DNA from 4 places in the Arthrobacter parietis genome. Region 3 is predicted to be linked to each of the others. Evidence: riboswitches for the same ligand, from Rfam matches in the RefSeq annotation. Region 3 holds a riboswitch; each other region holds the start of a gene.
The links. A riboswitch is a leader RNA that binds a small molecule or an ion and turns the genes downstream of it on or off. The one in region 3 is predicted to bind S-adenosylmethionine.

Region 1 (7,079 bases), on a different contig from region 3:
TTTTGGACGGCAGAGTGAGCGTACTGCTCGGTCACTCCGGCGTGGGCAAGTCGACGCTGGTGAACGCGCTCACCGGAGCCAATCGGGCGACGGGCGGAGTGAACGCGGTCACCGGGCGGGGGCGCCATACCTCCTCATCGGCTTATGCCCTCAAAGCTGCAGACTCAGCACCCGGTACGTGGATTATCGACACTCCGGGCATTCGTTCCTTCGGCCTTGCCCATGTCGAGGCCGACCGCATCCTCGCCGCCTTCCCGGATCTTGCACCCGGCACCGAGGACTGCGAGCGGGGCTGCCGCCACGATGCCGCCGCCGTCAACTGCGGACTGGACGGCTGGGTCGCGTCGGGCGCTGCCGGCGAATCCGGTCCGGTGCGCCTGTCTTCGCTGCGCCGGCTTCTCGGGGCGGGCGTCGAACCTTCCCAGGGTGCCAAGGAGCTGGGGATGCAGTGAGTGATGTGACTACGGCGCCGATTGCCTGCTAGACTGAACAGAGTTGTTGTGTTGCGCACGAATGTTAAGCCTTGATTTCTCTCCGGAGTTCGAAAGCTTTTTTTGCAGGCGAAATGAACACCGCGACAGGAACCCCGAAGTACGGGGGGATCCTCACACTCAAGGAATAAAAAAATGGCAACAGGTACAGTCAAGTGGTTCAACGCTGAAAAGGGCTTTGGATTCATCGCTCCTGACGACGGCGGCGCTGACGTTTTCGCTCACTTCTCCGCAATCAACTCCGGCGGCTTCCGCTCGCTTGAGGAGAACCAGAAGGTCAGCTTCGAGACCACCCAGGGCCCCAAGGGCCCCCAGGCTGAGAACATCTCCGTTCTCTAAGTCTCCGTTCTCTAAGTTTCAGCGCTTCAAGATCTAGCGCTTCAAGAAAGGGGACATCGGCTTCGGCCGGTGTCCCCTTTCTTGCGTTTAACAGCACACCGTTCAATGACACCCGTTCCTGTGCGTGCGTGAACCGATCGTAGCCCAGCGCTGAGCGCGTCCGCATCGGGACCTCCCGCATCTGTGCACCCTGACCATATAGGTTGAAAGTATGAACCTCCAGAGCTACAACGATGACCTCCGCCTTGCCCATGTAATGGCCGACTCCGTAGACGACCAGACCATGTCCCGGTTCAAGGCGCTGGATCTGGCGGTCGAAACCAAGCCGGACTTCACCCCGGTCACGGATGCGGACAAATCGGCGGAAGAGGCTATCCGCGGGCAACTCTCGCGTGCGCGTCCGCGCGATGCCGTACTCGGTGAGGAGTACGGCAGCAGCGGCGCCGGCTCGCGGCGCTGGATCATCGATCCTATTGACGGAACCAAGAACTTCGTCCGGGGCGTACCGGTATGGGCTACCCTCATTGCATTGGTGGACGAGGGCCGGCCTGTCGTCGGTGTTGTGAGCGCCCCCGCGCTCGGAAAGCGTTGGTGGGCTGCAACGGGCACCGGTGCGTTCATGGGTAAGTCTCTCGCGGCAGCCAGCCGGCTCCGGGTTTCGAGCGTATCCCGGCTGGAAGACGCCTCGCTCTCCTACTCGAACCTGTCCGGCTGGAAAGAGCGCGGCAACTTTGACGAATTCGTATCGCTCACCGAATCCGTGTGGCGTACACGCGCCTACGGTGACTTCTGGTCCTACTGCCTTGTCGCCGAAGGCGCTGTGGACATCGCCTGCGAACCTGAGCTGAACCTGTATGACATGGCCGCGCTGGTACCCATCGTCACGGAAGCCGGCGGTCGCTTCACGTCACTCGAAGGCTCCGACGGACCCTTCGGAGGCAACGCGCTGGCAACCAACAGCACACTTCACAATGATGTCCTGAAGCGACTGAACCCCTCGCTGGACGATCTGCTTCAGGAAGGTACCGGCGTCTGACGTGGTCGCTTAACACCAACGCGTAACACAAGGACCGGATATTCCCGGCCTGCTTTAGTCTGGATTCCTAGGTCACGAGTGTCAGCGTTAAACCCCGGTTTGCTGGCCGGCAACCCTCCTTCCGCGGCGGGGTGCCCCGGGTGACGACCTGGCCGGGCCAGAACGTGGTTCGGCAAGCGCGGGGCCTGGTGAAGCAGGTCCCCTGAACCTACGTGGGGTACCTCCTGTGAGCAACGCACTTCTTGAGAACGAACTCTCCGCTGCACCGCTGGCGTCCGTGATGGGCGCTGAGCTGCAGGCGCCGCTGGTGGACGGCACTGCCGTCCGTTACGTCAACCTGGACTATGCCGCTTCAACGCCGGCGCTGCAGCAGGTCAATGACTATGTGCAGAGCGTGCTTCCCTACTATGCGAGTGTGCACCGGGGCGCCGGGTACGCATCGCAGATCTCCACCTCGCTCTACGAGAATGCACGAAGGACTGTGCGGAACTTCGTCGGCGGCCGGGAAGATGATGCGGTCATCTTCACCCGCAACACCACCGATTCGCTGAACCTCCTGGCTGGATGCCTGCCGGAGGACGGTGAGGTCCTCTACCTCGACGTGGAACACCATGCCAATCTGCTGCCCTGGCTGCAGCTTCCCCATCGCGGGCTGGTCGCCGCGGGAACCATCGAGGAAACGCTCGCCGCTGTGGAAGAGGAATTGGCATCCGGAGGAATCAGCCTGCTTGCTGTAACCGGTGCGTCGAATGTCACCGGAGAAGTTCTGCCCATCGGCCGGTTCGCAGCGGCGGCTCATGCGCACGGCGCGCGGATCGTCGTCGACGCGGCTCAGCTCGCTCCCCACCGGCGGCTGGATTTGCTCCGCGACGGTATCGACTACGCGGCCTTCTCGGGCCACAAACTGTATGCGCCTTTCGGCGCGGGCGTCCTGGTCGGTAGAGGCGACTGGCTCGATTCCGGAAGGCCCCACCTCGCCGGAGGCGGCGCAGTGAAGACTGTGAAAGTGGACTCGGTGTCCTGGGCAACCGGTTCCGCGCGCCATGAGGGCGGGTCACCGAATGTGCTCGGTGCAGCCGCGCTGGCGAAGGCAACAGAGGCCATCGCTGGGTTGGATGAACCGGCCTGGCTTGCGCATGAATCAGAGCTGCGGGATGCCCTCGTGGAAGGGCTCTCCAACCTTCCCGGCATAGCAGTTCACCGCATCTTCGCTGACAGCACCGATGCGATCGGCGTAGTGAACTTCTCTGTCCACGGTTACGACGCCGGGCTGGTCGCCGCATATCTGTCTGCAGAACACGGGGTTGGACTGCGGGACGGGAAGTTTTGCGCTCATCCGCTGCTGAAGCGGCTGGGCCTGCCGTCAGGTTCGCTACGGGCGAGTTTCGGGCTCGGATCACGGCAGGACGACGTCGACAGGCTGTTGACCGGTTTGCGCTCGCTTCTTCGGGATGGACTGGGGACTGACTATGCGGTCGACGCCGGGCGCTGGGTGCCCGCGGTCGAGACCCGCCCTTTCCCTGACTGGGCTCCGCCCACGCCGGGAACTGCCGGCGCCGCGCCCTGCACAACCGACTGAGCGCTGCGACCGCACTTCCTCGGCACGACGCCGCCTTCAACCGGGTGCTTTAATTGACGGGTTCCGTACCCGTCATGCGAGGAGTTCCCAACATGGGTGTTGGAGGTCCGCGCCTCGCCGAACACCGCCGTCGTGAATTGGCGCGGGGCTACCTGCAGGAAAGTGACCGCTACGAGCGCGTGCGTCCGGGCTACCCCCAAGACAGCGTGGACTGGCTCATACCCGCCGGAGCGTTGCGCGCAGCAGACGTTGGCGCCGGCACCGGCAAGTTCACCCGGGAGCTCATCCGCCGCTGCCCGGAGGTGACAGCTGTTGACCCATCCCTGGACATGCTTGCAGTCCTCGGACAACAACTCCCGCGCGTAGCCAGAGTGCAGGGAACTGCCGAGGCATCGGGACTCGCAACGGCGAGCGCTGATGTACTCACAATTGCCCAGGCCTGGCACTGGTGTGATCCTGCTGCGGCAAGCCAGGAGGCCGCACGTGTGTTGGCACCGGGGGGAAGATTCGCGCTCGTCTGGAATCAGCTGGACGTCAGCGTTGCCTGGGTACACCGGCTCTCCCGCATCATGCATGCCGGAGACGTTTTCCGGCCGAGCTACCGCCCTATGCTTGGTCCGCGCTTTTCGGAGCCGGAGTCTAGGGTCATTCCATGGACGCAGGTTCTTCCGGTCTCGGACATCGTGGAACTTGCGCGCTCCCGCACCTACTACCAGAACGCATCAGCCGGTGTGCGCACCAAGGTGGAAAACAATCTGTCGTGGTACCTGCACGATCACTTGGGGCACCAGCCGGACGCAGTCCTCGAGCTGCCGTACCTTACCTACTGCTGGCGGGCCGGCCGGCTTTAGCCCTCAGCGTCCGTCCCGTTCGTTTCCGGCCCGGAATCTGCACCCTCAGCCGGGTCCTGTGAGTGAGTGCCTGTGTCGGCGGGATTCTGAGCGCGATCCCCCTCTGCCGGCTGTTCAGAGTGCTCGCGCGGCACTTCCTCGTGTTGTGGTTCTTCGCTCATAACCCGACCTCCTGATAGTGGTCCTGCCGTGCCCTGCCGGCAACATACCGTTAGGCCCACCATGCCCTGTCGATTGCTCTCCTGTCGAGTGCCGTGGCTCCGGCTGCACAGGAGCAGTGGCGGCAGCAGCGTGATCGGGCTATATTTTCGGTATGCCGAAACTTCGGATTCAGGTACTCCTCATCCTGACAACGTTGGTGCTTGCAGGCTGTGGCACCCCACTTGTGGAGCGGACCAGTTCACACAAGGACCCGCGGCCTGTTGTACTGACCACCTTTTCCGTTCTCGCGGACCTCACACGCTCGGTGGCAGGTGAGCATATCCGGGTTGAATCGATCACCAAGATCGGAACCGAAATCCACGGCTACGACCCCACTCCCTCAGACCTCGTCGAGGCTCAGGACGCGGATCTCGTCCTTGACAACGGCCTGGGCCTGGAGCGCTGGTTCGAACGTTTCGTCCTGTCCATCGATGCGCCGCATGTGGTGCTTTCCGAAGGCGTGGAACCCGTTGACATCCGTTCCGGCGATTACCAGGGACTGCCCAACCCCCATGCCTGGATGTCCCCGAAGGCGGCGCAAACGTACGTAGACAACATTGTTACGGCACTGTCAGAGCTTGATCCCGCACATTCCGGAGACTACCAAGCCAACGGCGCCGGCTTGAAGCGGGAACTCCAGGGCATGCTGACCGCTCTGCAGAATGCGTTCAGCACTGGTGAGGCAACGCCGGCTCTGGTCACGTGTGAGGGTGCGTTCTCCTACCTCGCGCGGGACGCCGGAATCAAAGAAGCCTTCATCTGGCCTGTCAATTCCGACACCGAGGGAACCCCCCGGCAGATCAGCGACGTCATCTCCTTTGTTCAGGAGCACAACGTGCCCACAGTCTTCTGCGAGTCCACCGTCAATCCGTCCGCGCAGCAGCAGGTTGCACGAAGCACCGGCGCTGAATTGGCCGGTCCGCTTTATGTGGACTCGCTGTCGGAGGGGAACGGACCGGTCCCCACGTTCCTCGACCTGCTCCAACACGACATCGACCTCATCGTTGAAGGACTGACCCGATGACCCTGGCAACCAGCGAACAGCCGGCCATCGCTGTCGAAGGTTTGGGCGTCCGCTACGGAGACGTGACTGCGCTCCACAGCGTGAGCTTCACCATCAACCGTGCCCAAATCTGCGGACTGATCGGGGTGAACGGCTCAGGAAAATCGACCCTCTTCAAGTGCCTCCTGGGGTTGGTGACGGCGCAACAGGGAACGCTCTCGCTCTTCGGCCGAACGTCCACGGCAGCCCGTAAAGGCAAGCTCGTCGCCTATGTTCCGCAGGCCGAGGACGTGGACTGGGACTTCCCTGTCTCCGTCGCCGATGTCGTCATGATGGGGCGGTACGCTCACATGGGTCCCCTGCGGCATCCCTCACGGACTGACCGTGCCGCGGTGACGGAGGCGCTGGAACGGGTCGGGTTGTCAGAGCTTCGCCACCGGCAGATCGGGGAACTCTCCGGCGGACAGAAGAAGCGCGCCTTCGTTGCCCGCGGAATCGCCCAGGACGCCCAGCTCCTTCTCCTCGATGAACCATTCGCAGGCGTAGACAAGGGCAGCGAGGCCACCATTGTGGAGCTCCTCCGCGAACTGAAGAATGAAGGCCGGACTGTGCTGGTGTCCACCCATGACCTCGCCGGCCTGCCCCGCCTGTGCGACCGCGCAATCCTCCTGCACCAACGGATCCTTGCCGAAGGAACCCCCGATGACGTGCTCACCCATGCCAACCTCGCGCGCGCGTTCGGGCCTGCGGACACTCTTGACTCAGCGGTGGCGCCTACCCGGGCAGGTGCCTAGATGGATCCCGTCATATTCCTCCTTGAACCGCTGCAATACGGCTTCCTGACCCGCGCTCTGTTGGTGACGCTGGCGGCTGCCGTAGTCGCCTCGGTTCTATCCTGCTGGCTCATCCTGATGGGCTGGTCCCTGATGGGTGATGCCGTTTCCCATGCGGTGCTGCCCGGGGTCGCGCTCGCCTACATCGTCGGTATTCCGTTCTCGATCGGCGCCTTCATTTTCGGTGCCGGTGCCGTTGCGCTGATCGGCGCTGTGAAGTCGACCACCAGGCTGAAGTCCGACACCGTGATCGGTGTGGTGTTCACCGCTCTTTTCGCCGTGGGACTGGCCATCATTTCGCGAACGCCCTCGCAAGTGGACCTTATGCACATCCTCTTCGGCAACGTTCTCGGTGTCACGGACGGTGAGCTGTGGCAGGTTCTGATCCTTGGTGCGTTGACCCTGGTGATCGTGCTGGTCAAGCGGCGGGATCTCACGCTGCTCGCCTTCGACCGCACGCATGCACACGTCATCGGGCTCAACACCAAGGCGCTGGCTGCGCTCCTGTTGGGATTGCTCGCCCTCAGCGTGGTGGTGGGGCTGCAGGCTGTCGGTATCATCCTCGTCGTGGCCATGCTGATCACGCCTGGCGCCACTGCTTTCTTGCTGACACGCAGTTTTGACCGGATGCTGATACTCGCTGTTCTGATCACTGCGACCGCCGCGGTCTCCGGCATCTACGCGAGCTACTACTTCGACATCTCAACCGGGGCCGCAGTTGTACTTGCGCAGGCACTCGCGTTTTC
Region 2 (7,079 bases), on a different contig from region 3:
GCTGGAGAAGGCCTATGACGAGGCGGCCGCCGGCCGGGTACCCGACCCGTTGCCGATCGAGATCTACTGTCACTCGCTGGCGGATCCTTCGATCCTGTCGCCGGAGTTGCGGGAGGCGGGGGCGCACACACTCACCGTCTTTTCCCTGCAGACCCCTCACCGGCTGCTCGCTTCAGGGGACCACGATGCTCGCCGCGCTGCGCTGCAGCAGGCTGTGCTGGCGTCGCTGAACAGCGTGCTGGCCGAGCCGATCGAGGACTGCATCCTCGCCGGACCCTCGGGTGAGCCCTGCATTGAAACCAAGACCACCCTCGATCTCGAGGAAACGTTGGGCCTGACGGGCGGGAACATCTTTCACGGACCGCTGTCGTGGCCCTTTGCGGACGACGACGAACCCCTGGACACGCCCGCTCGCCGGTGGGGTGTCGCAACGGATCACACGCGCGTCCTGCTGTGCGGAGCGGGGTCACGGCGCGGCGGCGGCGTGAGCGGACTCGGTGGTTACAGCGCCGCGATGGCGCTGCTGGAAGAGGATTAGCCGAGGATTTCGGCACGTCCCCTGCGACCGTCCCGCTTCAGTACCTAGGATTGATTCATGTACAGGATCGTCACTGTCTGCACCGGCAATATCTGTCGTTCCCCCATGGCCGAAATTATGCTGAACCGCGCCTTTGAGGAGGCTGGTCTGGCCGATGACGTCCTGGTGGATTCCGCCGGCACCACCGGCTGGGAAGCAGGTAACCCGATCGATGAGCGGGCGGCCGCGAAGCTCACCGAACTCGGGCTTGTCAGCGATACGCACCGTGCGAGGAAGTTCGACCCGGAGTGGTACAGCGAGCGCAACCTCATTCTCGCGCTCGATGTTGACCACTACGAGGACCTCCGCCTGGAAGCGCCCGACGCCGAGAGCCGGAGCCGGGTGCGCATGCTTCGCGAATTCGATCCGGCCGCTGCCGGGACACCGGTTTCCGAGCTCGGAATCTACGACCCGTGGTACGGAGATCAGGCAGACTTCGAAGCCACGTGGCGGATGGTTAACGACGCCGTTCCCGGGATCGTTCAGTACGTACTGGAGGAACTGGCGCGGGCCACGCCGCCCGCTGAGTGCTGACGAGGCTACAGCCCTACTCCCCCGGCAGAGCCCACGCTCGCTCTCGACCAAGGCCTCGCAAGATCATCAGCAGCATGGATGAGACCCTGTATGCCTCCGCGGCAATGAAAGCGGCGTTGAAGGTTCCGTGCGGCCCCTAAGATTAACCAGTGACCCTTTCGATTTGGCTGGCGCTGGTCGGCGCCCAGGCGCTCATCAGTTTCACCCCGGGTGCGGGAGCCGTCAACACTATGAGCAACTCGCTCACCGTCGGCTTTCGCCGCTCCATGTGGGGCATCCTCGGCCAGCAGCTGGCACTGCTGGTACACATCGGCGTCGTCGCGGCAGGGGTTGGCCTCCTGGTCGCCGGGTCCCCGCTGGCATTCAGCATCATCCGCTACGCCGGTGCCGCTTACCTGGTTTACCTGGGCATCCGGAAGTTCTTTGAGCCCCTGGTGCCAGCCGAGCAGGCGGCCACGCTCCACGCCGAGGGCGCTGCGTCAATGTTTCGCCGCGGCCTCTGGGTGAACCTGCTCAATCCCAAAGCGATCGTGTTTTTCCTCGCGTTCGTCCCCCAATTCATCCGGCCCGAGCAGGAGCTTTTCGGCCAGTACGGGGTGCTGGCGGGAACCGTCGTCGTTATTGATGTTCTGGTGATGTGGCTGTTCTTCGCCGCCGCTGCACGTTCCTTCAGCCGGTTCACCAGCGGCCCGCGCGGGCAACGCGTCCTCAACCGCACGTTCGGCACCCTGTTCGTGGCCGTGGGTGCGCTGCTGGCATTCGCCTGACGTATGGGTCACAAGTCCGCGAACGCCGTCGCTCCGCTCATCATTGCCGTGGACGGCCGGTCCGGAGCGGGTAAAACCACCCTCGCCGTGGAACTTGTTGCACTGCTGCGCGAACACCACACCGTCAGCCTGTTCCACCTCGAGGACATCTACCCCGGTTGGGACGGCCTGGCCGACGGCATGGAGCGGTACGTCCGCACGGTGCTCACCCCGCTGGCTTCCGGACTGCCCGCCCGGTGGACGGCGTGGGACTGGACAACGAACAACGACGGCGCCACCCATCTCACCCAACCCGCTGACATTGTGGTGGTCGAGGGCGTGGGTGCGGCCTGCGCAGCTGCCCGGGAACTGCTCGACGTGGTGGTGTGGATACACGCTGACGACAATCTCCGCCGGACCAGTGCACTCGTCCGGGACGGCAATACGTATGCGCCGTTCTGGCAGCGTTGGTCCGAACAGGAAGAGCGGTGGCTCGCAACCGACCGGCCCGCGCCCCACGCTGACCTGCTGGTCCAGGGCCATCGCGGCAACGCCGTTCCGGACCAGCTTCGTCGTGCCTTGGCCGGACTGCCGCAGTGTGAATCGCTCATGTCCATGGAGCGTGCCGCACGGCGGGGTCTTACGCTACAGGTTGAGAGCGTCGCAGGGTGTCCGGACGCCGCAGGCGTTTTCTCCACCCTGTATGGCGGAGCTGAGGCCGCTGCCTGGCTGGACAGCTCCGCGGCCCAGGACCCGCAGGGCCGCAGCCGCTTCTCCATCCTGGCTGACGACGGCGGCCGGTTCGGGCAGGTTGCGCAGCACACCTCCGGCGTCACCATGGTCAGCAGCGGCCCGGTTACTGCCCGGATTGCCGGTCCATTTTTCCGCTGGCTCGACGGCGTGTGGGGTCGCCGCGCGGTCCGGTCGCCGGAGGACTATCCGGGGCCGTTCGCACTTGGCTGGCTGGGCTACCTTGGCTACGAGCTGAAGCGTGAAACCGGTGGTTCCGCTCCTGCGCACGGTTCCAGTTCGGTTCCGGATGCTTCGCTGCTCTTCGCGGGGCGTGCCGTCGTCCTTGACCACCGGGAACAGCGCACCTACCTGCTGACCTTGAGCGACGGCTCCCGCGACGCCGACGCCGATGCGTGGCTGGAACGTGCCCGCGCCGTCGTGCTTTCCGGGGGCGCTGCTCCGGCGGTGACAAGTCCGGTGGGTGCACCGCGCCCACTGAGTGCACCCCGCTTCACTGCGCGGGACACACGCGAGCCCTACCTGGAGAAAATCCGTGCGGCCAAGGCGGAAATCACGGACGGCAACTCGTATGAGGTGTGCCTGACGACGGCCCTGACCTCACGCGAGGAAACGCCCGTCGACCCATTCGGCATCTACCTCGCCCTGCGAGGCGCCAATCCTGCCCCGTTTGCGCACTACTTCACCTTCCCGGGCTTCGCCGTCGCGAGCACCTCGCCCGAACGATTCCTGCGGCTGGACTCCACCGGCGGAATGCGGGCCGAACCAATCAAAGGAACCCGGCGCCGCTCCCCGGACCCAGCCCAAGACGCCGCCCTCCAGGAGGATCTGCGCACCAGCACGAAGGACCGGGCAGAGAACATCATGATTGTGGACCTGCTCCGCAATGACCTCTCCCACCTTGCAGTCCCCGGCACCGTGACGGTGACCCGGTTGTGCGACATCGAGACCTATGCAACCGTTCACCAGATGGTGAGCACCATCGACGCCCGGCTCCGGCCCGGTTCCTCCCGTGCCGAAGCCGTTGCGGCCGCATTTCCTGCCGGCTCAATGACGGGTGCGCCGAAGATCAGCACCATGGCTATCCTGGACCGGCTCGAGGAAGCACCCCGCGGCGTCTACGCCGGCGCCGCCGGCTACTTTTCCCTCGATGGGGCGGCGGATCTCGCCGTCGTCATCCGCACTCTCGTGCTGGAGGACGACGACGGCGGCACCCGCCTCACACTCGGAGTGGGCGGCGCGATCACTGCGGATTCCGACCCCGCCGAGGAGTGGGACGAGGTCCGGACGAAGGCGTTCGGGGTGCTGTCTGCGCTTGGTTCGAGCTTCCCCAGCTGACGCTGCGATCGAGCGGTTCGCTGAGCGGGCCTTTCGTCCACTTGGCGTCTGTGGAAGCATGGGACGCCCGAGGAAAGTGCAACGAAGGAGAACGGTCATGACTAGCTCCAACGATGAAAACACGCCCAACCTGAACGACGTTCCGGAGCCGGATAACGAGTTCCTTCCCAATCGCATCCATCAGGGCCATGCGGGGCAGCCTGAACGCCTCGATGACGATGCCCTGGCGGCCGCAACGGAGCAGGAACGGGTCGACGCCGGTCTCATCGACTACGCACCGGACCAGGTTCCGGACGCTGCCGATCCCCTCCCTGCGGAAGCTTCCGATGAAGCAGACTTTGCCCAGCGCGGGCTGAACGAGGACAACGACACGAGCTCCTGACCTGCCCGGTCACTATGCTGATCGCATGACTGTTCTGGTGTTCCTCGACCCCGCCCGTCCCGACGGCCGCATAGCTGACGCAGCACAGCCGCAGCTGATGGTTACCGACACCGGGATCACGCGGGGTGACGGCATCTTCGAAACAATGCTCGCGGTCAACGGCGCTCCCCGGAAGCTGCAGGCCCACCTCGCCCGGCTGGCGACGTCCGCCGATGCGCTGGAACTGAAGGTTCCGTCGTCGGACGTGTGGGAACGCGCCATCACCACCGCGCTGGCGGCAGCCGACGACGATGGCGAACTCGTGGTCAAACTCGTCGCCACCCGGGGCGAACCAGAGGCGGGAGCCACCGCGTGGGTCCAGGTGTCCGCCGTACCGGTCGGGTTGCGCGGCCAGCGGCTGTCGGTCCTCCTGCTTGACCGCGGCTATGACAGCACGGTTGCCCAGCGTGCTCCGTGGCTGCTGATGGGCGCGAAGACCCTTTCCTACGCGGTGAACATGGCGGCGGTCCGCTATGCGCGCTCGCACGGCGCCGACGATGTCATCTTCACCTCGTCTGACGGCAAGGTCCTCGAGGGCCCGACGTCGACAGTCCTGATCGCGCAGGTCATCGACGGCGTCAAGCACCTCATCACGCCGCAGCTTGAGAGCGGGATCCTCCCCGGCACCTCGCAGGGCGCACTGTTTGCGGCGGCCCGTGAGGCAGGTTGGGATTTGGGTTACGGACCGCTCGTGCCGGAAGACCTGTTCGAGTCTGACGGCGTTTGGCTGATCTCGAGCGTCCGTCTGCTCGCCGAGGTCGAGTCCATCGACGGAAAGCCGGTGACGCTTTCGCCCGAGTTGACCGCGGAGTTGAGCGGTCTCATAGCGTCCGTCTCCTAGCCCGAGCGCCCGTCCCCCAGCCCGACCGCCCGTTCCCTGGCCCACTCGTCCGTTCCCTGGTCCAACCGCAAAAGTGCCGGGAATTCGCAGGATCGTGGGGACATCCCCACGAACCTGCCACGCATCGGCACTTTTGGCTCAGGCCTGCCACGCATCGGCGCTTTTGGCTCGGACCTGCCACGCCCCGGCGCCTTTGGCCCGAGTACCACGGGCGTTACCGCACGTTACGGCCCGGCATGGCAGGCATGGCGCCGCCGGTGCTACGTTCATTCCGGAGTAACGAGTGCCAGCGCCAAGCCCTGACTTGCTGGACGGCAACCCTCTTTCACGGCGGGGTGCCTCAGGTGACTACTCGGCACAACGATCACATCCCATGATCACCAGCGTGCACAGCGTGAGGAGACACAATGGCACTGCATTCCAACCCCCATCCCCCGGCGAATTCCCGGCCCGGCAACGGCTATGCCGGCAACATCACCGCACGTGATGCGGTGGAACGCGTCAGCAAGGGCGCCGTGCTGGTGGATGTCCGCACTGTCGAGGAATGGCGGAGCGTCGGCGTTCCCGACCTCACCGACGCCGGGACCGTCCCCCTCTTCCTCGAGTGGACGCGCTCCGACGGCAGCCGTAACGTCTCCTTCCTCAACCAGCTGAACGGGCTCAAGGGCCGCGAACTGCTTTTCCTGTGCCGTTCCGGCGTCCGTTCTGTGGCAGCAGCACAGAATGCCACCGCCGCCGGTCACACTGCCTACAACGTGCTGCACGGATTTGAGGCCGACGGCGGCTGGCGCTCCAGCGGCCTCGCCACCACAGTGCATGCAGAAGAAGCCCCAGAGAGCACGGATACGACAGATCACGCAACGACCACAGGACAGACCGCGATCACAGAACGGACCGGCGCTGCCCGTTCGGCAACGGACCGTGGCGACGCCCGTGAATGAGCACACGCCAGTAAGTGAGCCCGCGCCGTCGTCGTTCTCTCCGGCGGCCAGCCGTGAGCCCATCGCGGGGAACGGCGGCTACCCCCGAATCCAACGCCCGGATGACGACGGCGCTGCCTGGTCACCCGATACCCTCGCGGTACGCGGGGGGCTGGCACGGTCCAACTTCGAGGAGACGTCCGAGGCGCTCTTCCTGAACTCGGGCTTTGTGTATTCCTCTGCTGCGGCGGCGGAGGCAGCCTTCACCGGGGACGTCGACCGCTTTGTATACTCCCGGTACGGCAACCCGACTGTCGCCATGTTCCAGGAGCGGCTTCGCCTGCTCGAGGGTGCGGAGGCGTGCTTCGCCACAGCCAGCGGCATGTCTGCCGTCTTCACCGCGCTCGGTGCCCTCCTGGCCTCGGGCGACCGCGTTGTTGCCTCACGCAGCCTCTTCGGCTCGTGCTTCGTCATCCTCAACGAGATTCTGCCGCGCTGGGGTGTGGAGACTGTCTTCGTGGACGGCTGGGACCTCGGCCAGTGGCAGGAAGCACTGAGCATTCCCACCACGGCGGTCTTCTTTGAGTCGCCGTCCAATCCGATGCAGGAGATCGTCGATATCCGGGCGGTCGTTGAGCTCGGCCACGCGGCCGGTGCGCAGGTCGTCGTCGACAATGTCTTCGCCACACCGCTGCTGCAGCGGTGTACGGAACTGGGTGCCGACGTCGTCGTCTATTCCGGCACCAAACACATCGACGGGCAGGGCCGGGTGCTGGGCGGCGCGATCCTCGGCCGCAGGGAGTTCATCGAGGGTCCGGTGAAGACACTCATGCGGCACACCGGGCCCGCGCTGTCGTCATTCAATGCCTGGACCCTCCTCAAGGGACTGGAAACCCTTTCCCTGCGGGTGAACCACTCCTCGTCCTCGGCGCTGACCCTCGCCCGCTGGCTT
Region 3 (7,079 bases):
CTGCAACTGCTGGACGCACCGTCCGCAACCCACCTGGCTTACCGTCCGGGGATGCAGCTGACCCATGCGGTGTGGCGCGCCGGGCAGCGCCTCCGTTGAGTTTTTGTCGCCTAGTTGCTGTTTCACGACGCTCAGAACAGCAGATAGGCGACAAAAACTTCCCGGGGAACCGTTTTTGTACGCTTTGGCAAGCACCGAAGCGTACGGCACCATGAAGGCATGCCAACCGCCAAAACCAGCCAGCCGTCGTCGTTATCCCCGACCGCCCGCCGGAAGAGGATCAAAGCGGAAATCCTGATTGTCCTTGGTCTGTCCCTCGGCCAGGCCGGGGTTTACGCGGTGGTGGAGTTGATCGACAAGCTGACCCGTGCGCCGCTGGCTGCGCAGACCACCAGGCTCAATCCGGTTCTGGACAACCGGCAGTACTTCGATCTCACCTACCAGCTGCTGGGAATCTTCTTTGCGCTGGTTCCCGTGGTGCTTGTGCTGTTCCTGCTCACCCAGCCGGGGAAGTCGGCCTTCCGCCGGATTGGCTTCACCTTCAGCAAACCGAAGGTCGACTTCGGTCTGGGAGTGGGGCTGGCCGCGGTGATCGGGGTGGGAACGCTCGGGGTGTACGCCGCGGGCCGGGCACTGGGGCTTACCACTGCGATCATCCCGACGGCGCTCGACACCTACTGGTGGACGCTGCCTGTGCTGGTGCTCTCGGCGATCCGTCACGCGGTGCTCGAAGAGGTCATTGTGGTGGGCTACCTCTTTGAGCGGCTCCGGGAACTGGGCTGGTCAGTCCCGGTGATTATTGTGACTTCGGCGCTCCTGCGAGGGAGCTATCACCTGTACCAGGGGATCGGCCCGTTCATCGGGAACGTGATCATGGGGCTGATCTTCGGCTACGCCTACACGCGCACCAAGCGGGTGATGCCCCTGGTGATAGCGCATGCGCTGCTGGACATTGCAGGCTTTGTCGGCTTCGCGCTCTTCGGCCCGGCTATCGGCATCGGAAGCTAACCCCCGGCCACGCGGCCTGGGGAACCAGCGTCCGAAAGAACCAATTAGATCCGGACCGCACCCTTCGGGGTTTCGAACGCTACCGACATGATGCCGGGCGTGCCGTTGGGGGCGATCCACTCGACGTCGACGTCGTCCAACGGGTGGGTGACGGGCGTTCCGAGCCACTCTGTGACGCGCTCTGCCGACCCGGCGATGGTGAGCGCGCTGAGGCGCACGGACGCGGTGCGCGCCTGGGATGGGTGGAGGGACTCCGTGCCTTCATCCCAGCGGATCATGTAGGGGACCTGAGGGTCAGCGATGAGGCCCTTGATGCCGATCTGCTGCCAGGTCAGCTCCTGCCCGTCCGGGAATTTGCGGTTACCGGGGACGGCGCTGCGGCCAAGGCGGTCCTCGAACGGGGCGAGGTCATCAACGGCTACGCACCAGCCCATCCAGCCGCCGCCGGCCTCGGACCGTGCCCGCACCGCCTGGCCAAATGGAGCCTTGTCCGAGGCTGGGTGGTCAAGGACCTCGACTACCTCGAGGTACTGGCCGTTGACCAACGGAAAAATCATGTTGCGGGTGCCAAACCGCGGGTGGATTCCACCCTTCACGAATTCAACTCCGAGGGCGTCGGAAATCCGTTCCGCAGTAGCAGTCAGTCCGTCAGGTTCGCAGGCATAAGACACATGATCCAGGCGCATGGCCCCATTTTGGCACTTTGTGATGGAGGCCTCGACTAAGGGTTACCTAAGTCACACCGCGGGCGACGATGTTCCAAGCAAAACCCAAGGTCAGAGCCGGATAGTTGCTTCACACAGGGAGCCCGGTTCCGAGACCGCCGGAGTTTCCTGCCAGGGACGCCCACTGGGTGTCCCCCTTGAGTGGGGCCGACCGTTTTCCCATAGACGCCGAACGGCCCCACTCAAGCATCCTCTGCCGCACGCGCGCCTTTCACGGCTACTACGCCAGCCGGCTTCATTTCACGGCGAGTCACACAAGTTGCCCTCACCCGCGCTGGTCAGGTTTCCTAATACGAGGTAACGAGTGACAGTGCGGCAGGTTCCACCCGCCATCAGCCCCGGCTTGCTGTCCGGCAACCCTCCCTCGCGGCGGGGTGCCCCGGGTGAAGACCAGGCCCTGCATGCAGTGCAGGAGCAAGCGCGATTCAGTGAGGCGGCAGGGTTTTGACAGGCATCACCACAGCGGTTCCGCAGCCGGAAGCGGGGCTGGTTGACGGCGTCGTCGTGCAACGGTTCCGGATTGGCCCGTTGGCGCTGGAAACAGGCGGCCATTTGCCCGATGTCGTCCTCGCCTACGAGACCTGGGGCACGCTCAATGCCGATGCCTCCAATGCGGTGCTGATCGAGCACGCACTCACCGGCAGCTCACATGTAGCGCGGGGCGAGTCCTCCGAGGATGGCTGGTGGGACGGGTTGGTGGGTCCGGGCAGAACCATCGACACGAACCGCTACTTCGTGGTGTCCATCAATATGCTGGGCGGCTGTTACGGATCCACGGGGCCGGCGTCGCTTGATCCGGAGGGCAAGCCGTGGGGTTCGCGTTTCCCCTTCGTCACCATCCGCGATTCCGTGCGTGCCGAGGCACTGCTCGCAGACCTGCTGGGCATCTCCTCCTGGCACTCCGTGCTGGGTGGGTCAATGGGAGGCGCGAGGGCTCTTGAGTGGGCTGTCACCTATCCCGGGCGGGTGCAACGGTGCGCCGTCATCGCGTGCGGAGCAGCGAGCACCGCGGAGCAGATCGCCTTCGCGCAGGCCCAGGTGCAGGCCATTCGCCTCGACCCGCGGTTCACCGGCGGCGACTACTACGGAAGCGCCGGTCCCGAGGATGGGTTGGGCCTTGCCCGGCGCATCGCGCACATCACCTACCGTTCGGAGGCGGAACTCGTACACCGGTTCGGTCGGGCAGCGCAGGGTATGGAAGAGCCTTTTGGGTCGTCGGTGCCGGGCGGGCGCGGCCGCTACCAGGTGGAGAGCTACCTGGACCATCAGGCGGAAAAGCTGGTCCGGCGGTTTGACGCCAACAGCTACGTCATCCTCACTGAAGCGCTCATGAGCCACGACGTTGCCCGTGACCGGGGGAGCCTCAGCACTGCACTCGCAGCTGCCTCGGCAGAGTTCTTCGTCGCGGCGGTGGATTCGGATCGCCTCTACTGGCCTCGCCAGTCCGTTGAACTGGCGTCCGCATTGCCCGGGAACGTTGCCGTCCACACCATTGAATCTCCCATCGGCCACGATGCCTTCCTCACCGAGATTGCGCAGCTTGAGCCCGCGCTGGCAGCAGCGTTCTATAGCAACACCGACGACGGCGATGTCAAGGAGAGCGCCTCAGCGCTACGGTTGCGCGCGGGCTGAGTCGCAGCCTGCCGCAGCACGCAGCCGGCACAGTTCAACATGCCACTATGGAGCTATGACGAATTTTTCCTCGACTGACGGTTCTGCTGCGCCCTCCTCCGCCTCCTCCTCCGCCTCCGCCTCCGCCCCCGAGACCGGGCCCGGGACCGGCCCGGCCTCGACCGCACCGACTGTCGTCTGGTCGAAGCCCGAAGACGAGCGCTCCGGCTCGCCGCTCCTGGTGCTGCTGCACGGACACATGGCCAACGAGGAAGACCTCATGGGTATCCTCGACTTCCTGCCCGACGAGTTCACCGTGGCATCCGTACGTGCGCCGGTCGCCCTGGGAGCAGGTTTCACCTGGTTCCCGCTGATGCAGGACGCCGCCTATTCGGTCGACAAGGTCACCGCCGCCGTCCAGGACGTCATTGACTGGGTCGACTCCATCAAGCAGTCGCACTCGAGCGTCACCCTGCTCGGCTTCTCGATGGGCATGGCAGTGGCAAGCTCCATGCTGCGTGCCCGGCCCGCAGACTACGCGGCCGTCGTCGGGCTCTCAGGGTTTGTTGTGCCGACCGACGGCAGCACGTTCTTCAACGACAGCGCGCTTGTTGCGAAGCCAGTGCCGTTCTTCTGGGGCCGGGATCAGGAAGACCCGGTCATTCCCGCCGATCGAATCGAGTTCACCCACGGCTGGCTGAACCGCCACACCAAGCTCACCAAGGTGCTCTACGCGGGCATGTACCACAGCATCAACGCACAGGAACTGGGACATGTGCGGGAATTTCTGCAGATGGTGGTGCCCGGCGTCAGCCGGACACCACTGTCACGGTAACGCCGTTACGGTGGCGGGTTAGACTCCCGAATGTGAAGAAAGAAACGCTCTGGGACGCAGGAAAACGCGCGGACCCCAACAGGTCAGCCGCCTACATCCAGCGTTTTGAACAGCTGATATCCGAGGGTGCGGACTTACACGGGGAAGCCCGGTGCGTCGACGCAATGGCTCCCCGAAATGCGCGTATTCTCGACGCCGGCTGCGGGCAAGGCCGGGTTGGCGGGGAACTGGCGCTGCGTGGCCATTCCGTGGTGGGAGTTGACGCGGACGCCCAGTTGGTCGAAGCGGCGAGGGCAGCCCACCCAGGGCCTGTGTGGCTGGTGGGAGACTTGACAGAGCTGGATCTGCCGGCCCGCGGAGTGGCTAAGTCCTTTGACGTGATTGTCTGCGCAGGAAACGTCCTCGCCTTCCTTGCTCCGGGCACGGCGCCACAGGTTCTTGCACGCCTGCATCGCCACCTGGCGCGCGGTGGACGCCTGATCGTCGGGTTCGGCGCCGGGCGCGGCTACACCTTCGACCAGTTTTTCACTGACGTCGCCGGCGCCGGCTTCTCCGTCTCCTTGCGCCTGGCCACGTGGGATCTTCAGGCCTGGACGCCAACATCGGACTTTCTCGTTGCGGTGTGCGAAGCCGAAGCCCGCGATGCCTGCGTTATCCCTGCACCACTGTCACGGTAACGCCGTTCACCGTCACGGAATCACCGGGATGAATCTGGCGTCCCCGGCGATCCTCGATCTCACCGTTGACTTTCACCAGGCCGTTCTCGATGAGTTCCTTGGCCTCCACCCCATCCTCGGCAAGATTGGCCAGCTTGACCAACTGGCCCAGCCGGATCATCGAGTCACGGATGGGCACTTCAGTGGCGGCGCCGGTCTCATCGTTTATGCTCATGGTTACATTCTGCCCGCCGGAAGTGACCGGCCGGAACAGGCCAGTGCCCTAGGGTTTAACGGGTGTCTCGAGCCCCCCACCTTCCCGCCGTCATCGGCCTCCCGCTGGCAATATCCTCCGGCGTAGCCATTCCGCTTCAAAGCAGGATCAACGGAGCACTGGGGCAAACGCTCGACGACGGACTTGCAGCCGCGCTCATCAGTTTCGGTACCGGATTGGTGCTGATGATCCTGATCTCGTTGCTGCTTCCGCGCGGACGGGCGGGCCTCGGCCAGCTGATCCCTGCCGTGCGGCAGCGGCGGTTTCCCCGCATCTACCTGGCCGCAGGGACCATCGGTGCGTTGTTTGTTTTCTCGCAGGCGCTCACCATCTCGGTCCTTGGAGTCGCGCTCTTTACGGTCGCCGCGGTCATGGGCCAGACGCTGAGCGGACTCGCCGTGGACAGGCTCGGGATCGGACCCGGCGGGCGGCGCACAATCACCATCATGCGGGTAATCGGCGTGACGCTGACGGTCGCGGCAGTTATCTGGGCAGTCTCACCCCGCCTCGGCGGAACAGGTACGACGGCGGCACTCATCCTTCCGCTCCTGCTTCCCATCGCAGCCGGCATCCTGGTGAGCTTCCAACAAGCCATGAACGGAACCGCCGCCGTGCAGTACGGCACACCCATTACCGCCACCCTGATGAACTTCATTGCCGGATCGGTCGTGCTCCTCGCCGCCTGGCTAGTGAAACTGGTGCTCACCGGCCCTCCTGAACCGCTGCCGGCAGAGTGGTGGTATTACCTGGGTGGACCGATGGGATGCATCTTCATCGGTATCGGTGCACTCCTGGTGCGATCCCTGGGTGTGCTGCTTACCGGCCTCGGAATGATCGCAGGCCAGCTGCTGGGTTCGCTGGCACTGGACCTTGTGCTCCCCACGCCGGGGACCGTCGTCGTCTTCGCCACCGTGGCGGGGCCGATCCTCGCACTGGGGGCCATCATCCTGACCACGCTGCCCTGGAACCGGCGCCTGCTGCGACGCTGATCCAGGAAAAGATCGCGGGCAACGAAAAGGCGGGTCGGTACCACCTGAAAGAAGTGGTCCCGACCCGCCTTTGGCTAGCCCGGGATACTACCGGTCGGCCAGTTCGGAATCGTGGTCATGCTCCGGGTGGAGCCCGCCGCCGCTTTCGGTGCCGCCGCCCAGCGGGTTACCTTCGAAGCCGCCCTTTTGCTTGAAGTTACCCTTCACGTTGTCTCCAACGCCGTTCACCGCGGTCGTGTTCATGGCGTAGGTGAGGGTCAGATGAGCAATCGCGTCGCTCATCTGGTCGAGTGACTCAACGCTGACGTTGCTCAGGTCATCACATTCTGCGTGGTAGCAGGCATCGTAGGGTGCGCCCGCAACGCCACCGAAGAGCACTGCCTGCTCTTCGGTCTTGATTCCCTCTGCGCCGGTGAAGAGTCCGCCTGCGGGAATGCCCTCTGCGATGAATGGTCCATAATCACTACGGCCGCTGAACGCTGTTTCACCTGAGGCCAGTCCCTCAGCTGCGAAGTAGTCGTGGAAATCCTGCTCGATCTGACCGGATCCCGCAGGACCCTCAGCAGCGCCGGGACCGACAGGGAAGGCCGAGTTGTCACCGTCGTACACGAAGCGGCCAAAGTTGGCGGAGCCGATCATGTCGAAGTTCAGGTACAGCCCAACCCTGTCCAGCTCTCCCGTTTCCGCGAGGTCTGCGACATAGTGCTCCGCGCCGAGGAGTCCCTGTTCCTCTGCACCCCACCAGGCAAAGCGGACCTTGTTTGCAGTCTTGACCTTCTGCATCGATTCCGCGACCGCAAGGATTGCGGCGCTACCCGTGCCGTTGTCATTGATGCCGGCACCGGCCACCACGCTGTCGAGGTGAGCGCCGACCATCACCACATTGTCGGCGTCGCCGGTTGCGGTTTCCGCAAGCACGTTGTAAGTCGCGCGGTTCTCGGAGACGGTGTCCACCGTCACTGTGCCCGTGACGTTCTCGCC
Region 4 (7,079 bases), on a different contig from region 3:
CAATGCGAGGACGGCCAACTTTCCCATCGGGATTCTCCTTCGATTGATTAACAAGGAGAATATATCGAGAAACGATAGGTGGTCAAGCGTGGAGCAGCCTTGAGGCAGCAAAGGTGCCGGAGATGCGCAGGAACGTGGTGACGTCCCCACGATCCTGCGCATCCCCGGCACCTTTGCGTTCGAACCCGACCGGCTACTCGACCCGAATCACCAGATCCGCTCGGTTCTTCGTCGCCTCGATCAATCGCGCGTTCGGTTCATCCACCCGCTCTACCCACTCCGCCGCCGCAGCCGGACTCTTTCCGAACAGGATGTGCCGCTGGATCAGCCGGTCCAGCCGCAGGTTCTCATCCTGCTCGCAGTACCAGACCTCAGTGCACTGAGCCTGGGCCTGCCGCCAGCCCGGGCGACCGAGCAGCAGGTAATTGCCCTCCGTGAGAATGGTGCGCACCGACGGATACACAGGGATCACGCCGGCAATGGGCTGCTCGATGGTGCGCTCGAAACCTGGGGCATACACTACAGAATCCCGCCGTCCACGAAGCCGCTTCAACAGAGCAGCATAGCCATGCTCGTCGAACGTCTCGGGTGCGCCCTTGCGTTCCAGAAGACCCAGGCGCGCCAGCTCCTGATCGGACAGATGGAACCCGTCCAAAGGAACATGGGCGAAGCGCTGCTGATCCGGGTCGGGTTTGTTCTGGTTCAGTGAAGCCATCAACTGCTCCGCCAAGGTTGTCTTGCCGACTCCCGGCGCGCCGACAATCCCAACAACCACGACGCCGGCCTCGCGCGCCGATATGCGCTCTATTCGATCAACAAGTTCCGACAGCGTCACCGTGCCATCCTGACATGTGACCCGGGTCGAGAACGCCGTTTATGGGCAGAATGGGTCCCATGACAACGGCACTCATCCTCAGCGGCACCGGCCGGTACGCGGACCCCTGGCACCCGTTCGCGGAAACTTCCGCGGCCATCGCGGACCTGCTCCGCGGTCACGGACTCACCGTAGAAACAGCCGACGACGTCGACACCACCCTCGGTAGCTTCCGTGACTCTGCTGCCTGGCCGGATCTGCTGGTGGTGAATGTCGGCCTCCCGCGGGACGGCGGCACTTCCCCCGGTACAGACGCCGCCCGTGATGGCCTGGACGCCTGGGAAGCCGGCGGCCGTCCGCTGCTCGCCCTGCACTCGAGCGCCACGAGTTTTGTCGATTCCGAGTCCTGGGAAGCGGCGCTCGGCGGACGCTGGGTACGCGACGTGTCCATGCACCCGGAGTACGGCGCGGCAACCATCCTGCTCGAGGGCTCCTTCCCCGTCGGTATTCCCGACTTCACTCTCGCCGACGAACGCTACAGCTGGCTGCGCACCTCACCGGACGTCGTCGTTCACGCCCGCCACGAACACGAGGGGCACTTGCACCCACTGGTGTGGTCGCTGGAGCGACAGGTTGAAACTGGACCGGCACGAAGCTTCTATGACGCGCTCGGGCACGACGCGGCGTCGTACTCCTCACCGGAACACCGCGAACTGATGAAGCGCGCGGTGGACTGGCTGCTTGGCTAGGTCTCTTGTCGCAGGGTCAGGATCTCCGCGCCATCGTCGGTGATCGCGATGGTGTGCTCACTGTGCGCGGTCCGGCAGCCCGTAGCGCTGCGGAGTGTCCACCCGTCGGCGTCGACTGCCAGTTCAGCGGTATCCGCCATGACCCATGGCTCCAGCGCCAGCAAAAGCCCCGGGCGCAGCACGTATCCCCTGCCGGGCCGTCCGGTGTTTGCCACGTGGGGATCCTGGTGCATTGTCGACCCGACGCCGTGACCGCCGAATTCCGTGTTGATCGGATATCCCGCGGCGCTGAGGACTGAACCAATGGCAGCGGAGATGTCGCCGATGCGCGCGCCTGGTCTGGCGGCGGCAATCCCGGCAGTCAATGCACGTTCGGTGGCATCAATCATCGCGACGCTCTCCGCCGGCTTTGACTCGCCAACGATGAAGCTGATGGCGGAGTCTGCGACGATTCCGCGCTGGGAGACGGCGAGGTCCAGGGAGAGCAGGTCGCCGTCGGCAAGCGAGTAGTCATGCGGCAGACCGTGGAGCACGGCATCGTTGACGGACGTGCAGATATAGGCGCCGAACGGGCCGCGCCCAAACGGCGGCTCGTAGTCGACGTAGCAGGACACCCCGCCTGCCTCAGCGATCATCTCTTTGGTCCACTGGTTGATCTCCAGCAGGTTTGTCCCGACCGTGCTGCGGCTCTTCACCGTCTGCAGAATGTTGGCGACCAGCGCACCCGCTTCCTTTGCCCTGGCCAACTCGCTCGCGTTCAGAATTTCAATCATGTAGATGACCCTCTCACGCTGCCGATGTCCGGCTGAAGCGTTCCTTTGTTACGACACATATTGCGCCGGACCCTTGCAAAAGCGTTTAGTGGAATTCCACCATCCCGAGCGGCCGAGAGACCTGGATCGTTGACGCCGCAGCAACCCTTACCTGCTTGCAGGAGAACGGGTGCTACTGCCAGGAGCGATGGAGTTATACATGAGCACCGTTCTTCGAGCGCACCGTACCCAGGCCATTTCCACTGATGGCAACCAGACACTGCCGCTGACTTTCTCTTCGTTGACCCGAAGTTTCGGGAGCGGAAGCGAGCAGCACGTGGTGCTTCGCGACGTGACCCTGGACGTTGAAGCAGGCGAGGTTCTCGCCATTGTGGGCGCCAGCGGTTGCGGGAAATCAACCCTCCTGCGAGCCGCGGCAGGACTGGACGCTCCCACCAGCGGTGCGGTACTCATCGACAGCACAGCAGTGGACGGGATCGATCCCCGCTGCGCCGTCGCGTTCCAGGAACCCCGACTCCTCCCCTGGCTCTCGCTGCGCGAGAACGTTGCTATCGGCCTGCCCAGGGAAACCAGTTCCGCCGCGGGCAAGGCGAAGGTGGAGGAGCTTTTGGGCCTCGTGGAACTCGACGGGTTCGCCGGCCACCGGCCCCGCGAAGTGTCCGGAGGCATGGCACAGCGGGCATCGCTGGCACGTGCACTGGCACGCAACCCGGGCGTCCTGCTCCTCGACGAACCCTTCGGCGCACTCGATGCCCTGACGCGGCTGAAGATGCAGGACCTCCTGCTGCGTATCCACCAAACCACCCCGACCACGGTCCTGCTGGTCACCCATGATGTTGACGAAGCGCTGCAGCTCGCCGACCGGGTGATCGTTCTCGCGAAGGAGCCTGACGTCCAGGGTGCAACCATCAGCCGCGTGCTGGAGGTTCCGGGCGACCGTCCGCGCGACCGCGGCTCAGCCGAACTTGCCGCGCTACGCAGTTCGCTGCTGAGCAGCCTCGGCGTCGACAGCCACCAGCACTAACCGCGCGCCTGCGGCCAGTTCGCAGCGCCGTATCCCAGCGCGTGCGGCGCCCACCGTGCCGCCATGTTGCGCCGACACCCCCAAGAACAAGCCCCCTACACCCGTCCCACGCACTCTCCGAAAAGGATCACCATGAAGAGCACCGCACGTTTTCAGTTCGCCGCCACCGCCGCAATCGCCGCCCTCGCCCTTAGCGGCTGCGTTGCCGGGGAAAACGCCGACGGCTCAGTCGGCGAAGCCGCAGCCGCGACCGGCGGAGAACTCACGGTGGACTTCGCCACCTACAACCCGCTGAGCCTCATCATCAAGGACCAGGGCTGGCTCGAGGCCGAGTTGGAAGATGAGGGCGTAACGGTCAAATGGGTCCAGTCCGCCGGATCGAACAAGGCCAACGAACTGCTCCGCTCCGGCGAAGCTGACGTCGCCTCAACGGCCGGTTCGGCAGCGCTGATGGCCCGCGCCAACGGCTCCCCCATCAAGACCATCGACATCTACTCACAGCCCGAATGGTCCGCACTGGTCACAACGGCGGATACGGGTATCGAATCCGCGGAGGATCTCCGCGGCAAGTCCATCGCCGCCACCAAGGGCACCGACCCCTACTTCTTCCTGCTCCAGTCACTGGCAGAGCACAACGTTGACCCGAGCGAAGTGACCATCCAGAACATCCAGCACGCCGATGGCTGGGCCGCCCTCAACACCGGCTCGGTGGACGCCTGGTCCGGCCTCGATCCCATCATGGCCGCAGCCGAAGAAGACGGCGCCGAGCTGTTCTACCGCAACGTGGACTTCAACACCTACGGCTTCCTCAATGCCACCGAGTCCTTCCTGGAGGAAAGCCCTGAGCTCGCCCAGGCCGTGGTCAACGCCTATGAGAAGGCACGCCAGTGGGCTCAGGAGAACCCGGAGGAAACCGCAGCGATCCTCGCCGAGGTTGCGGGCATTGAAGAATCCGTGGCCACCAAGGTCATCACCGAACGGTCCAACCTCGACGTCAACGGCACCCCCGGTCAGGCCCAGCTGGACGTGCTCGAGGTAGTCGGCCCGATGTTCGTCGAATCCGGTGACGTCGCAAGCCAGGAAAACATCGACGAAGCCCTCTCCACCCTTCTTGATGACACCTACGCAACCAACGCCGATCCGTCCGCTATTGGAGAGTAATGAGCAACCCCTACCTCACCGGTAACAGCATCGTGCCCGGCGGCGTCGGCACCGGCCCCGCCTCGGTCATCTCCTCCAAGGGGACAAGCTCCCCGCACACAACAAACCCGAACGACGACGACGGCAGGCAGGGCAATGCCCTCACCCGGCGCAAGCCGCGAGGCAAGGCAGTCGCCAAGCTCGGACTGGGACTCATTGTTCCGCTGGCGCTGTTGGCGGCCTGGCAACTGGCCGCCGTCGTCGGTTTGATCAGTCCGGTCACCTTGCCGGCGCCAACCGCTGTCTTTGACGCCGCCGTCGATCTGATCCAGCGCGGGGAACTTCGCATCCACATTGCTATTTCGACCCAACGCGTGGTCATCGGCTTCCTGATCGGTGCCATCGCCGGTCTCGTGGTCGGAGCGTTTGTCGGTCTGTCCCGGTGGGTGGACACCCTGTTCTCGCCGACCATCGGTGCCATCCGCGCCGTGCCGTCACTGGCGTGGGTTCCCCTGCTGATGCTCTGGGTGGGAATCGGTGAGGATTCGAAAGTCATCCTTATCTCCATCGGCGCCTTTTTCCCCGTTTTCACCACCGTTGCCATGGCCCTGCAGCACGTGGACAAGAACCTGGTCGAGGCCGGAAGGGCCTTCGGGCTGAACGGGCTGAGGCTGTTCACCACGGTGCAGCTGCCCGCCGTGGTCCCCTCGGTGATCTCGGGGCTGCGGCTGGCGCTCGCGCAGGCGTGGTTGTTCCTCGTCGCGGCTGAGCTCCTGGCGTCCTCGATGGGCCTCGGCTTCCTGCTGACCGATTCTCAGAACAATGGACGGGTGGACCGACTGCTCCTGGCAATAGTGCTGCTGGCAATCCTCGGCAAGCTCACGGACGCGATCCTGGGTGTCTTCGAGAAGTGGGCTATCCGCAAATGGGCGTAACTGCCGTAGATTCCCTTGTTCACGGGGGCTTCACCAACGAGGAAGAGCGGATCGCCTTCTGGGAGGAACAGGCGCGGCGGCTGCACTGGTCCTCCGACTGGCATACGGCCCACACATTCGATCCGGCACGGCAGGGACCGGACGGCGAGCTGTCGGTGCCGCGCATTGAGTGGTTCGCCGGCGGCACCCTGAATGCCGCCTACAACTGCGTGGACCGGCACGTCGCTGCAGGCCTGGGCGACAAGCCTGCCCTGTTCTTCGAGGGCGAGTCGGGAGACCGCCGCACGGTCACCTACTCCGAGCTTCAGGACGAGGTGTGCCGGGCGGCCAACGCCCTGACTGCCCTGGGGATCGGCAAGGGCGACCGCGTGGTCATCTACCTTCCCGTGCTGGTGGAGACCGTCGTCGTGACCCTGGCGTGCGCGCGTATCGGCGCCGTTCACTCGCTCGTCTTCGGTGGCTTTTCCGCCGAGGCGCTGCGCTTCCGGGTCGAGGACACCGGCGCCAAACTGCTGGTGACCACCGATGGGCAGTACCGACGCGGCACCGCGGTGCCGGTGAAGGACAACGCCGATGCCGCCGTCGTCGGGAAGAACGCCATTGAACACGTGCTGGTGATCCGGCGGACGGGCAGCAATGTCGCGTGGACCGAAGGCCGCGACGTGTGGTGGCACGACGTTGTTGGCACCGCCTCCCCCGTACACGAGCCGCAGGCGTTCGACGCCGAGACGCCGCTGTTCATCATGTACACCTCCGGCACCACCGGCAAGCCGAAGGGCCTGGTGCACAGCACCGGCGGTTACCTGACGCAGGCGTCGTGGAGTTACGAGTTTCTCTTCAGTGACCCGGATCCCGCGGGCCGCTTGAACGACGTCCACTGGTGCACCGCCGACCTCGCCTGGGTCACTGCCCACACCTACGAGATCTACGGCCCGCTGTCCAACGGCGCTACTCAGGTGATCTTCGAGGGCACACCGAACACCCCGCATCCCGGGCGGCACTTCGAGATCATCGAACGCTACGGCGTCACCAGCTATTACACGGCGCCCACGCTGATCCGTTCGCTGATGGGCTGGTTTCCCGACGGCGTTCCGTCCTCCTATGACCGCTCTTCCATCAAAGTCCTGGGCACGGTCGGCGAGGCAACCAATCCCGAGGCGTGGCGCTGGTTCCGGGAGAAAATCGGCTCCGGTACCGCTCCCGTTGTGGACACGTGGTGGCAGTCGGAAACCGGCGCGACAATCCTCAGTCCCCGTCCCACCGATGATTCCTTCAAACCCGGCTGCGCCTCACGCGCCCTGCCCGGTGTGAGCACGCGCATCGTGAACGACGACGGCGAGCCAGTCAGTTCCGGAGAGCAGGGGCTGATCGTGGTGGACCGGCATGGCCCGGCGATGGCCCGCACAGTGTGGGGAAATCCGCAGCGTTACCTCGATTCCTACTGGCGGAAGTTCGCTGCGCAGGGCTGGTTCCTTGCCGGTGACGGCGCCAAATACGACGACGACGGCGACACCTGGATCCTCGGGCGCGTTGACGACGTCATCAATGTGTCCGGGCACCGGCTCTCGACAATCGAGATCGAATCAGCGCTGGTGTCCCATCCCCTTGTAGTTGAGGCGGGCGTTTGCCCGGTGGCTGATGCGG

Region 1: it holds a riboswitch for S-adenosylmethionine, as region 3 does, so the genes downstream of both, ABFX19_RS08420 (aminotransferase class V-fold PLP-dependent enzyme) here and metX (homoserine O-acetyltransferase MetX) in region 3, are expected to answer to the same signal.
Region 2: it holds a riboswitch for S-adenosylmethionine, as region 3 does, so the genes downstream of both, ABFX19_RS02550 (rhodanese-like domain-containing protein) here and metX (homoserine O-acetyltransferase MetX) in region 3, are expected to answer to the same signal.
Region 4: it holds a riboswitch for S-adenosylmethionine, as region 3 does, so the genes downstream of both, ABFX19_RS07135 (ABC transporter ATP-binding protein) here and metX (homoserine O-acetyltransferase MetX) in region 3, are expected to answer to the same signal.

The regions. Positions count from the first base shown of each region.
Region 1 covers NZ_BAAAON010000002.1:49,018-56,096, reverse strand. The annotation lists gene rsgA (ribosome small subunit-dependent GTPase A) at 1-452, shown strand, start outside; gene ABFX19_RS08430 (cold-shock protein) at 627-830, shown strand; gene hisN (histidinol-phosphatase) at 1,042-1,866, shown strand; SAM riboswitch class IV at 1,937-2,051, shown strand; gene ABFX19_RS08420 (aminotransferase class V-fold PLP-dependent enzyme) at 2,147-3,445, shown strand; gene ABFX19_RS08415 (class I SAM-dependent methyltransferase) at 3,538-4,296, shown strand; gene ABFX19_RS08410 (hypothetical protein) at 4,293-4,457, opposite strand; gene ABFX19_RS08405 (metal ABC transporter substrate-binding protein) at 4,610-5,521, shown strand; gene ABFX19_RS08400 (metal ABC transporter ATP-binding protein) at 5,518-6,294, shown strand; gene ABFX19_RS08395 (metal ABC transporter permease) at 6,295-7,079, shown strand, end outside.
Region 2 covers NZ_BAAAON010000001.1:538,363-545,441, forward strand. The annotation lists gene ABFX19_RS02520 (phytoene desaturase family protein) at 1-538, shown strand, start outside; gene ABFX19_RS02525 (low molecular weight protein-tyrosine-phosphatase) at 596-1,111, shown strand; gene ABFX19_RS02530 (LysE family transporter) at 1,261-1,878, shown strand; gene pabB (aminodeoxychorismate synthase component I) at 1,882-3,945, shown strand; gene ABFX19_RS02540 (hypothetical protein) at 4,043-4,327, shown strand; gene ABFX19_RS02545 (aminodeoxychorismate lyase) at 4,353-5,207, shown strand; SAM riboswitch class IV at 5,483-5,608, shown strand; gene ABFX19_RS02550 (rhodanese-like domain-containing protein) at 5,615-6,148, shown strand; gene ABFX19_RS02555 (O-succinylhomoserine sulfhydrylase) at 6,237-7,079, shown strand, end outside.
Region 3 covers NZ_BAAAON010000010.1:145,843-152,921, forward strand. The annotation lists gene hutI (imidazolonepropionase) at 1-99, shown strand, start outside; gene ABFX19_RS15315 (CPBP family intramembrane glutamic endopeptidase) at 220-1,008, shown strand; gene ABFX19_RS15320 (VOC family protein) at 1,053-1,694, opposite strand; SAM riboswitch class IV at 2,030-2,160, shown strand; gene metX (homoserine O-acetyltransferase MetX) at 2,178-3,365, shown strand; gene ABFX19_RS15330 (alpha/beta hydrolase) at 3,421-4,179, shown strand; gene ABFX19_RS15335 (class I SAM-dependent methyltransferase) at 4,212-4,856, shown strand; gene ABFX19_RS15340 (RNA-binding S4 domain-containing protein) at 4,831-5,070, opposite strand; gene ABFX19_RS15345 (DMT family transporter) at 5,133-6,098, shown strand; gene ABFX19_RS15350 (M28 family peptidase) at 6,186-7,079, opposite strand, start outside.
Region 4 covers NZ_BAAAON010000001.1:1,497,176-1,504,254, reverse strand. The annotation lists gene ABFX19_RS07155 (DUF2975 domain-containing protein) at 1-27, opposite strand, end outside; gene ABFX19_RS07150 (nucleoside/nucleotide kinase family protein) at 194-835, opposite strand; gene ABFX19_RS07145 (ThuA domain-containing protein) at 895-1,563, shown strand; gene map (type I methionyl aminopeptidase) at 1,560-2,336, opposite strand; SAM riboswitch class I at 2,433-2,530, shown strand; gene ABFX19_RS07135 (ABC transporter ATP-binding protein) at 2,536-3,360, shown strand; gene ABFX19_RS07130 (aliphatic sulfonate ABC transporter substrate-binding protein) at 3,493-4,521, shown strand; gene ABFX19_RS07125 (ABC transporter permease) at 4,590-5,435, shown strand; gene acs (acetate--CoA ligase) at 5,426-7,079, shown strand, end outside.